3 regions of the Streptomyces sp. NPDC101393 genome follow, and region 3 is predicted to be linked to each of the others. Evidence: riboswitches for the same ligand, from Rfam matches in the RefSeq annotation. Region 3 holds a riboswitch; each other region holds the start of a gene.

Region 1 (3,236 bases), on a different contig from region 3:
GTCGCCGTCGCCGAGCGCGGTGGTGGGCCACTGGGCGCGTGGCACGACGGTCTCGTTGACCGCCGCGGCCACCCCGCCCGGCGCCTTGGAGAGCGTCGCGACGAGGCGGTCGAGAGTCATTCCGCCGGGGATCTCACGGCTCTCGCCGTTGACGGAGACGGACAGGGCGGGGGCGCCGGTGACGCTCATACGGGCTGCTCCTCTGGGACACGGACGGGTTCGGCCCCCGGGGACGTCACGGGGGAGAAACGTGCGGGGGAGAAGGGGCGGGCCTCTTCCGGGAGGCGGCCCGAGGTCAGCGCCTCGGCCATCGCGTCGCCGGTGACCGGGGTCAGCAGCACCCCGTTGCGGAAGTGGCCGGTGGCCAGCTGGAAACCGGCGAGCGCGGTCGGGCCGAGCAGCGGCGCGTTGTCCGGCGAGGTGGGACGCAGCCCGGCGCAGGTCTCCACCAGCGGCAGCTCGGTGATGCCGGGGACCAGCTCATGGGCGTCCCGCAGCAGTTCGTAGACCCCGCCGGCGGTGACGGTGACGTCCCAGCCCAGCTCCTCACTGGTGGCGCCGACGACCAGCTCGCCGGTCTCCCTCGGCACCAGGTAGAGGGGCGTGCCGCGGACCACGGCGCGTACGGTGCGCGACAGGAACGGCGGGCCGCCCGCGGGCGGTTCGGGGATCCGCAGCCGCAGCACCTGCCCCTTGACCGGCCGCACCGGTGGCAGCACCTCCTCGGGCACCCCGGCCAGCTGCCCGCTGTGGCTGCCGGCGGCGAGCACGACCTGACCGGCCGACAGCAGCGTGCCGTCGGAGAGTCCGGCGCCGGTGGCGCGGCCGCCGGCGACCGTCAGCCGTTCCGCCCGGACCCGGTGGAAGAGCACCCCGGCACGCTCGCAGGCGATCAGCAGGGCGCCCGCCAGCCGCCGCGGGTCGACCTGGTGGTCGCCGTCCACCCGCAGCCCGCCGCGGACCCCGGGGGCCAGCATCGGCTCCAGGCGGCGGCACTCGCGCCCCGTCAGCCACTGCGAGTCCAGGCCCGAGCGGGTCTGCAGCGCGTGCAGCTCGCGCAGATGGGCGCGGTCGTCGGCGTCCAGCGCCACGGCGAGGGTGCCGCACCGCCGGTAGCCGATCCGCTGCCCGGACGCCTCCTCCAGCTCCGCCGTGAACTGCGGATAGCGCCGTGCGGAGGCGAGGTTGAGGCCCAGCAGGGTCTGCTCGCCGTAGTGGAGCTCGGTGACGGCGGCCAGCATGCCGGCCGCGACCTGCGCGGCACCGCCACCGGGCGCGGGGTCGGCCAGAGCGACCCGCAGCCCTCGGCCGGCCGCCCGCCACGCCGTGACCAGGCCGATGATGCCGCCCCCGATGACGAGGACATCGGGCTGCCCGGTGGCAGATGTCGATGACGATGATGATGAGGCAGGTGGAGGCATGGGCGTCCAGCTCCTCCCTTCGCCGGCATGACCCGGATCAGGTTCGTACGGTCGGAGGCCGGCCAGCCTCCCTCTCAGCCCGGTGCGTCCGGGCTCCCGCGAGTGCGTGTATCCCTCACCCTAATACGGGCCCGCGACGTGCCGTAAGGGACCGCCCGGAGCCGCCCCGGGGGCGCCGCTCGCGGGTGAGCGACCATGACGCTGTGTCAGAGATCTCCTTGCGCGCTGCTGCGAGCGGCGAGACACACCGTCCTACAGTGATCGTGTGAGCGAGCAGAGCAAGTCTCCCCAGGCCCCTGACCACACGCCACGCGTCGTGATCGCCGGCGCGGGAATCGCGGGGGTGCAGACCGCGGTCGCGCTGCGCGAACAAGGCTGGCGCGGTGCGATCACGCTGCTCGGCGACGAGCCCCACCAGCCCTACGACCGGCCGCCGCTGTCCAAGGCCGTGCTGCTCGGCAAGGCCGACGGCTCCACCTTCGACGTCGACTTCGCCTCCCTCGGCATCGAACTGCACCTCAGCCGCCCGGTCACCGCCCTGCGGCCGGACGACCACGTCATCGAGACGGCCGAGGGCCCCGTCCCGTACGACTACGCCGTGCTGGCGACCGGCGCCGACCCGGTCCTGCTGCCCGGCAGCGAGGAGCTGCCCGGCGTCCACCTGCTGCGCACCCTCGACGACGCGGAACGGCTGCGCCCGGTGCTCGCCGCCCGCCACGAGATCGTCGTGGTCGGCGCCGGCTGGATCGGCGCGGAGTTCGCCACCGCCGCGCGCGAGGCGGGCTGCTCGGTCACCGTCGTCGAGGCCGCGGACCGCCCGCTGGCCGGCGCGCTGCCCGCCGAGGTCTCCGCCTACATGACCGACTGGTACGCCGACTCCGGCGCCGATCTGCGCACCGGCGTGGGGGTCGCGTCCCTGGCTGAGGGCACGGTGACCCTCGCGGACGGTGTGACGCTGCCCGCCGACGCCGTGGTCGTCGGGATCGGCGCCCGCCCGGCCACCGGCTGGCTGGTCGGCTCGGGCGTCGCACTGTCGATCGAGGACGGCTCCGTACTCGCCGACGAGCAGCTGCGCACCTCCGTGCCCGACGTCTACGCGGTCGGCGACTGCGCCTCCTTCCCGTCCACCCGCTACGGCCGCCGACTGCTGGTCCACCACTGGGACAACGCGCTCCAGGGCCCCCGGATCGTCGCCGAGAACATCACCCGCGACCCGGCCGAAGGGCTGGTCTACGACCCGGTCCCGTACTTCTGGTCCGAGCAGTTCGGCCGGTTCGTGCAGTACGCGGGCCACCACTCGGGCGCCGACGAGATCGTCTGGCGCGGCGACCCCGGGAGCGCCGCCTGGACGGTGATCTGGCTGCGGGACGGCCGGCTGGTGGCGCTGCTGGCCGTCGGGCGGCCCCGGGATCTGGCGCAGGGGCGCAAGCTCATCGAGCGCGGCGTGACCCTCGACCGCGAGCGGGCGGCGGACGCTTCGGTGCCGCTGAAGTCGGCGGTCCGGTAGGCGGGTGCGCCGCGCTGCCCGCCCTGCCTGCTTTGTCCGCTCCCTGCACTGTCCGTGCCGACGTGTGCCGGCGTGTGCCGGCGTGTGCCGCCGGGGTCACCGGGCGGCCATCCGGTGTCACCCGCCGGTGTGCCTGCGGCATCGGATGGCGATGCCCGGCTACCGGCTGTCAGTGCGAGGTGGCAGGCTTGTCCTGTGACCGAGATTGACGCAAACATCGATGGACTCGTCCCCGCCTGGCTCACCCTCCCCGACATCGCCGAAGAGTTCGGCATCGCGGTGACGCGAGTCCGGCAGCTGGTCAAGGA
Region 2 (3,236 bases), on a different contig from region 3:
GCGCCGAGCACCCGCGCCGCCTCTTCCTGGCGCGGGTCGAGCTGCCCCCAGAGCCCGCCGACGGTGCGGACGACGACCGCGTAGTTGAAGAAGACGTGCGCCAGCAGGATCGCCCACACCGAGGTGTCCAGCCGCAGGCCCCACAGGTCGTCGAGGAGCCCGCCGCGTCCGACCAGCGCCAGGAACGCCGATCCTACGACCACCGTCGGCAGCACGAACGGCACTGCCACCAGCGCCCGCAGCAGCCGCTTGCCGGGGAAGTCGAAGCGGGCGAAGACATACGCGCCGGGCAGCGCGATCAGCAGCGTCAGCCCGGTCGAGGCCGCCGCCTGCCAGACGGTGAACCACAGGACGTGGAGCACGTCCGGATCGCCGAGCACCTCGCCGATCCGGCCGAGCCGCCACTGCCCGCCGTCCTTCAGCCCCCGGCCGACGATCGCGACGACCGGGTAGGCGAAGAACAGCGCGAAGAAGGCGAGCGGCACAGCCATCAGGCCGAGCCGCACCGCCGTCGCCCGGGTGGGCTTCCCGCGCCGGGTGCGGGTTACTTCAGAACGAGCGAGGACCACTGCTTGATCCACTGTTCGCGGTTCTTGGTGATCGTCTCCGGTGCGAGCGTCTCCGGCTTGTCGATCGTCGTTCCGTACTTCGTGAACAGCGCCGGCACCTTGGCGTCCTTGCGGGCCGGGTTGACGTACATCTGCAGCGGCACGTCCTCCTGGAACTTCTTGCTCAGCAGGAAGTCCAGCAGCGCCTTGCCGCCCTTCTCATTGGGCGCGTCCTTGAGCAGGCCGCCGAATTCGATCTGCCGGAAGCAGGTGCCGGTGGCGATCCCGGTGGGCGCCTCCTTGGGTGCGGGCTTCGTGCCGAGCACCTCGGAGGGCGGGCTGGAGGCGTAACTGACCACCAGCGGCTTGTCGCCCTTGCCCTTGGCCGCCGCGGAGCCGGAGAACCGCTCGTTGTAAGCCTGCTCCCAGCCGTCGACCACCTCCACGCCGTTGGCCCTGAGCTTCTTCCAGTAGCCCTGCCAGCCTTCCGCACCGTATTTCGCGACGGTGGCGAGCTGGAAGGCGAGGCCCGGGGAGGAGGTCGCGGAGTTCTCCGTGACGAGCAGGTTCTTGTACGCGGGCTTGACGAGGTCGTCGAAGGTCTTCGGCGGCGCGATCTTGTGCTTGGCGAAGTAGGCGCGGTCGTAGTTGACGCAGGTGTCGCCGTAGTCGAGCGGCGTGACGCGGTGCTCGCCCTTGTCGAGCTGCAGTGCGGCCGGGACGCTGTCCAGCCCCTTGGCGCGGTAGGGGCTGAAGATCCCTTCCTTCAGGCCGCGGGAGAGCAAGGTGTTGTCGATACCGAAGAACACATCGCCCTGCGGGTTGCCCTTGGACAGGATCGCCTGGTTGACGGCCTTGCCGGCGTCGCCGCCGGGGAGCACCTTGAGCTGGTAGCCGCTCTCCTTCTCGAAGGCGGCGCGTACCGACTTCGAGACGCTGAACGAGTCATGGGTGACGAGCGTGACCGTCTTGGCGTCCGCGCCGTCCTTGCCGCCGGAGCCGCAGGCGGCGAGCGCGGTCATGCCCAGCATGGCGGCGAGCGCCGCGGCGGCCGGTCTACGGCCATGGATGGTGCGCGTGATGCTCACTGATTTCCTCCTGGCTGGCCAGGAAGAGACGCGGCCCCGCCCGGTGTCCGCGGGCGCGGCGTCAAACGACGTACCGCGAGCGGAGCGTGGGCGGGGCGCAACAGCATGAGTGACGACCGAACTTCCTACCCGGAATGACCCGGGCGAGGTTCAAGGGTCTGCGGCCGCCGGATGACTACGACGGTTCCGCACTCTCAGCGCTGTGGCGCTCCCCTGTCGGAATGTGCATTTGTTCGATCAGACGATACCAGCGGGCGGTCAGCGTTCCGAGGCCGCGAGCTGCCCGCAGGCGCCGTCGATCTCCTGGCCCCGGGTGTCACGGACGGTCACCGGCACGCCGTGCGCCTCGATGGCCTTCACGAACGCCCGCTCGTCCTCGGGCCGCGAGGCGGTCCACTTCGAGCCGGGAGTCGGGTTCAGCGGGATCAGGTTCACATGGACCCGCTTGCCCTTCAGCAACCGTCCCATCAGGTCACCGCGCCACGCCTGGTCGTTGATGTCACGGATCAGGGCGTACTCGATGGAGATGCGGCGGCCGGACTTCTCGGCGTACTCCCACGCCGCGTCCAGCACCTCCCGCACCTTCCAGCGGGTGTTGACGGGCACCAGGGTGTCGCGCAGTTCGTCGTCCGGCGCGTGCAGCGACACCGCCAGCCGGCACTTGAAGCCCTCGTCGGCGAACCGCAGCATCGCGGGGACCAGGCCGACGGTGGAGACGGTGATGCCCCGCTGGGACAGCCCGAGGCCGTCCGGCTCGGGGTCGGTCAGCCGCCGGATGGCGCCGGTCACCCGGTTGTAGTTGGCGAGCGGCTCCCCCATCCCCATGAAGACGATGTTGGAGAGCCGCGCGGGCCCGCCGGGCACCTCGCCGTCGCGCAGCGCCCGCATCCCGTCGACGATCTGGTGCACGATCTCGGCGGTCGAGAGGTTACGGTCCAGGCCGGCCTGGCCGGTGGCGCAGAACGGGCAGTTCATCCCGCAGCCGGCCTGCGAGGAGATGCACATGGTGACCCGGTCCGGGTAACGCATCAGCACGGACTCGACGAGCGTCCCGTCGTGCATCTTCCACAGGGTCTTGCGGGTGGTGTCGTCATCGCACGAGATGTGCCGCACGACGTTCATCAGGTCCGGCAGCAGCTCCGCCGCCAGCTTTTCGCGCGCCGCAGCCGGGATGTCGGTCCACTGCGCCGGGTCGTGCGCGTAGCGGGCGAAGTAGTGCTGCGACAGCTGCTTGGCACGAAACGGCTTCTCACCGATCGCGGCCACCGCTTCGCGGCGCTCGACAGGGGTCAGATCGGCAAGGTGCCGCGGCGGCTTCTTGGCTCCGCGCGGCGCGACGAAAGTGAGTTCTCCGGGTGCAGGCATGGTGCGTCCAGTGTGGCAGATCGTCCACGGCCCCCCAGGCCACAGGCAGGTGGGCCCGGTCACCCCCGGTGGCCCTGTCCCTGGCGGCCCGCCTTGCACGGCCCGGGGACGGCCCAGGCCGTCTTCCGTCACCGTGCGGGTGCCGCCACGACCGCCCGGCGCCCTGGCCACCCAGGATCACCTCTCGTGACGGGGCGTTGCCTCGCGGCCCTCGACCCTCGGCCCTCGGTCCCGG
Region 3 (3,236 bases):
GGCGCCCGCGTACGCCAGCACAAGGGTGTTCACGACGGAGGCGATGTGATCGCGCCCGATCCGCATCGCCGCGCCGTAGAGCTTGCGCCAACTCGCCGACGGATCGGCCTCCTTCAGCTCCCACACCGCCGCGGTCTGGGTCACCGTCACATCGTCGAGCACACCCAGCGACCCGATGATGATCCCCGCCAGCAGCAGACCGCGGATCTCGATGTTCGGGAACAGCCCGTGCACCAACCCCGTCGTGTCATCCGTATTGCCGGTCAGCAGCGCCCAGCCGATGAACACTGAGCCGAGCAGCCCGATCAGCAGCAGCGAGGCGAGCGTGCCGAGCACCGCAACCGAGGTTCTGGCCGTCAGGCCGTGGCACATGTAGAGCGCGATCAGCATGATCGCGCTGCCGCCGACCACCGCCACCACCAGCGGATTCGAGCCCTGCAGGATAGCCGGGAGGATGAACAGCGTCAGCACCCCGAAGCTCGCCGCCAGCGCGACCAGCGCCAGCACCCCGCGCAGCCGGCCGACGAGCACGACGGCGAACGCGAAGATCGCGGCGAGCACCCACATCGGGAAGGTCCGGTCGACATCGCTGACCGAATACTGCAGATCCTTCGGCGCCTTGGGGGAGTAGGCGACCACCACTTCCTGGCCGGTCGTGTAGTGCCGCGTGGCCTCCGGCGTCACCACCGTCTGGAAGGTCCGGCCCGCGTTGTCGCCGGTCGTCACCTTGATCGTGACCTGCTCGCACTCCTTGCCCTTCGCCGCTCCCCCGGGCGGCGGCTGCCCCTGCGGCGAGGTCGGCTGCGGCTGCTGCTCGGCGTTGACGTCCGCGCAGTTCACCTCCTCGACCTTGACCACCCGGGCCCGCTCCGTGGGCTGGTCGAAGCCGACCCCGGACGGCTTGTGCGACGGTGCGCCACCCGGCCACAGCACGACCAGGCCGACCACCACGGCAGCCGCGAACGGGATCAGGACCGCCGCGATGACCTTGCGCAAATGACGGGAGACGGGCGCGGCCGGTGCATGGCCGTGCCCGTGCGAATGGCCATGGGAGTGCGTATGGGGCTCGGGGCTGCTCACCGCACGATCATCGCAAGAACTCCAGGGGCCCCCTGTTCACCGCGCCACATCGGCCGCTACCGTGGTGCCACCTTTGCAATCGCGGGAGCTCGGAGCACCGGGCTGAGAGGGCGCTGACCTTCGTCCCCACGGCGTTTCACGTGAAACGCCACGGACGGAAGCCGCTGCGTCGACCGCCGAACCTGTTACCGGGTAATGCCGGCGTAGGGAGTTGGGTCTTCATGACTCTGCAGGATGCACGCACGCCCGAAAACGGCGAGTCCGGCCAGGACGCCTCCGCCAAGGAGATCGGCTGGCACAAGGGCTACATCGGCGGATCGCGCCCCGATCTGCGGGTTCCGGTCCGGCGAGTGCACCTCACCAACGGCAAGGACGTGACGCTCTATGACACGTCAGGGCCATACACCGATCCTCATATCGACACCGACGTCCGCCGCGGCCTGGCGCCGCTGCGGGAGAACTGGATCATCGCCCGGGGCGACACCGAGGAGTACGCGGGCCGTCCACTGCGCCCGGAGGACGACGGGCTCAAGCACACCTCACCGCGCGGCGGCCTCAAGAACCTCGACGCGGTCTTCCCCGGCCGCCCCCGCCAGCCGCGCCGCGGCCGCAGCGGCGCGGCCGTCAGCCAGCTCGCGTACGCGCAGCGCGGCGAGATCACCGCGGAGATGGAGTACGTCGCCGTCCGCGAGAACGTCACGCCCGCGTTCGTACGCGACGAGATCGCGGCCGGGCGCGCGGTGCTGCCGGCCAACATCAACCACCCGGAGATCGAGCCGATGATCATCGGCAAGAACTTCCTGGTGAAGGTGAACGCCAACATCGGCAACTCCGCCGTCACCTCCTCCATCGAGGAGGAGGTGGACAAGATGACCTGGGCGACCAAGTGGGGCGCCGACACGGTCATGGATCTGTCCACCGGCCGCAACATCCACACCACCCGCGAGTGGGTGCTGCGCAACTCCCCCGTCCCCATCGGCACCGTCCCCCTCTACCAGGCTCTGGAGAAGGTCGACGGCAAGGCCGAGGAGCTGACCTGGGAGATCTACAAGGACACGGTCATCGAGCAGGCCGAACAGGGCGTCGACTACATGACGGTGCATGCCGGGGTGCTGCTCCGCTATGTCCCGCTCACCGCCCGCCGCAAGACCGGCATCGTCTCGCGCGGTGGCTCGATCATGGCGGCCTGGTGCCTCGCGCACCACCAAGAGTCCTTCCTCTACACGCACTTCGAAGAACTCAGCGAGATCCTGGCCTCGCACGACGTCACGTACTCGCTCGGCGACGGCCTTCGCCCCGGCTCCATCGCGGACGCCAACGACGAGGCGCAGTTCGCGGAGCTGCGGACCCTGGGCGAGCTGAACACCATCGCCAAGCGGCACGGCGTCCAGACCATGATCGAGGGCCCGGGGCACGTCCCGATGCACAAGATCAAGGAGAACATCGACCTCCAGCAGGAGATCTGCGAAGAGGCCCCGTTCTACACGCTCGGCCCGCTCACCACCGACATCGCGCCCGCCTACGACCACATCACCTCCGGTATCGGCGCCGCGATGATCGCTTGGTGGGGCACCGCGATGCTCTGCTACGTCACGCCCAAGGAACACCTGGGCCTGCCGGACCGTGACGACGTCAAGACCGGCGTCATCACGTACAAGATCGCGGCGCATGCGGCGGACCTCGCCAAGGGCCACCCCGGCGCCCAGGACTGGGACGACGCGCTCTCCGACGCCCGCTTCGAGTTCCGCTGGGAAGACCAGTTCAACCTGGCCCTCGACCCGGACACCGCCCGCTCCTTCCACGACCAGACCCTGCCGGCCGAGCCGGCGAAGACGGCCCACTTCTGCTCCATGTGCGGCCCGAAGTTCTGCTCGATGAAGATCTCCCAGGACATCCGTCGCGAACACGGCGGGGACCTGGCGATCGACGCGGAAGCGGGGATGGCCGAGAAGTCGAAGGAGTTCGCGGAGGCCGGAAACCGCGTCTATCTGCCGATCGCGGACTGACCCACCTGGAACGGCACTACGGCAGGAGCCGGCCCGAAGTCGCACCGTGTGCGTGCGACTTCGGGCCGCTCTGCTCTTCCGCGGGCCTCGGCTCCGGCCCCGCCGGTGTTGAGCCCGCTACTCCCGTCCGGCCTCCGGGCCCCCGTAGTC

What was found. Region 3 has a riboswitch for thiamine pyrophosphate ahead of thiC (phosphomethylpyrimidine synthase ThiC). Riboswitches for the same ligand answer to the same signal wherever they lie in the genome.
Region 1: linked by a shared signal. The riboswitch ahead of thiO (glycine oxidase ThiO) and the one ahead of thiC (phosphomethylpyrimidine synthase ThiC) in region 3 are both predicted to bind thiamine pyrophosphate.
Region 2: linked by a shared signal. The riboswitch ahead of ACIRQ7_RS00380 (thiamine ABC transporter substrate binding subunit) and the one ahead of thiC (phosphomethylpyrimidine synthase ThiC) in region 3 are both predicted to bind thiamine pyrophosphate.

Annotation. Positions count from the first base shown of each region.
Region 1 covers NZ_JBIWNU010000004.1:510,863-514,098, forward strand. The annotation lists gene thiS (sulfur carrier protein ThiS) at 1-189, opposite strand, end outside; gene thiO (glycine oxidase ThiO) at 186-1,421, opposite strand; TPP riboswitch at 1,418-1,531, opposite strand; gene ACIRQ7_RS15750 (NAD(P)/FAD-dependent oxidoreductase) at 1,687-2,928, shown strand; gene ACIRQ7_RS15755 (Rv2175c family DNA-binding protein) at 3,124-3,236, shown strand, end outside.
Region 2 covers NZ_JBIWNU010000001.1:97,176-100,411, forward strand. The annotation lists gene ACIRQ7_RS00375 (ABC transporter permease) at 1-506, opposite strand, end outside; gene ACIRQ7_RS00380 (thiamine ABC transporter substrate binding subunit) at 545-1,579, opposite strand; TPP riboswitch at 1,741-1,861, opposite strand; gene rlmN (23S rRNA (adenine(2503)-C(2))-methyltransferase RlmN) at 1,895-3,001, opposite strand.
Region 3 covers NZ_JBIWNU010000005.1:291,641-294,876, reverse strand. The annotation lists gene ACIRQ7_RS18205 (YibE/F family protein) at 1-1,080, opposite strand, end outside; TPP riboswitch at 1,152-1,307, shown strand; gene thiC (phosphomethylpyrimidine synthase ThiC) at 1,302-3,086, shown strand; gene ACIRQ7_RS18195 (hypothetical protein) at 3,204-3,236, opposite strand, start outside.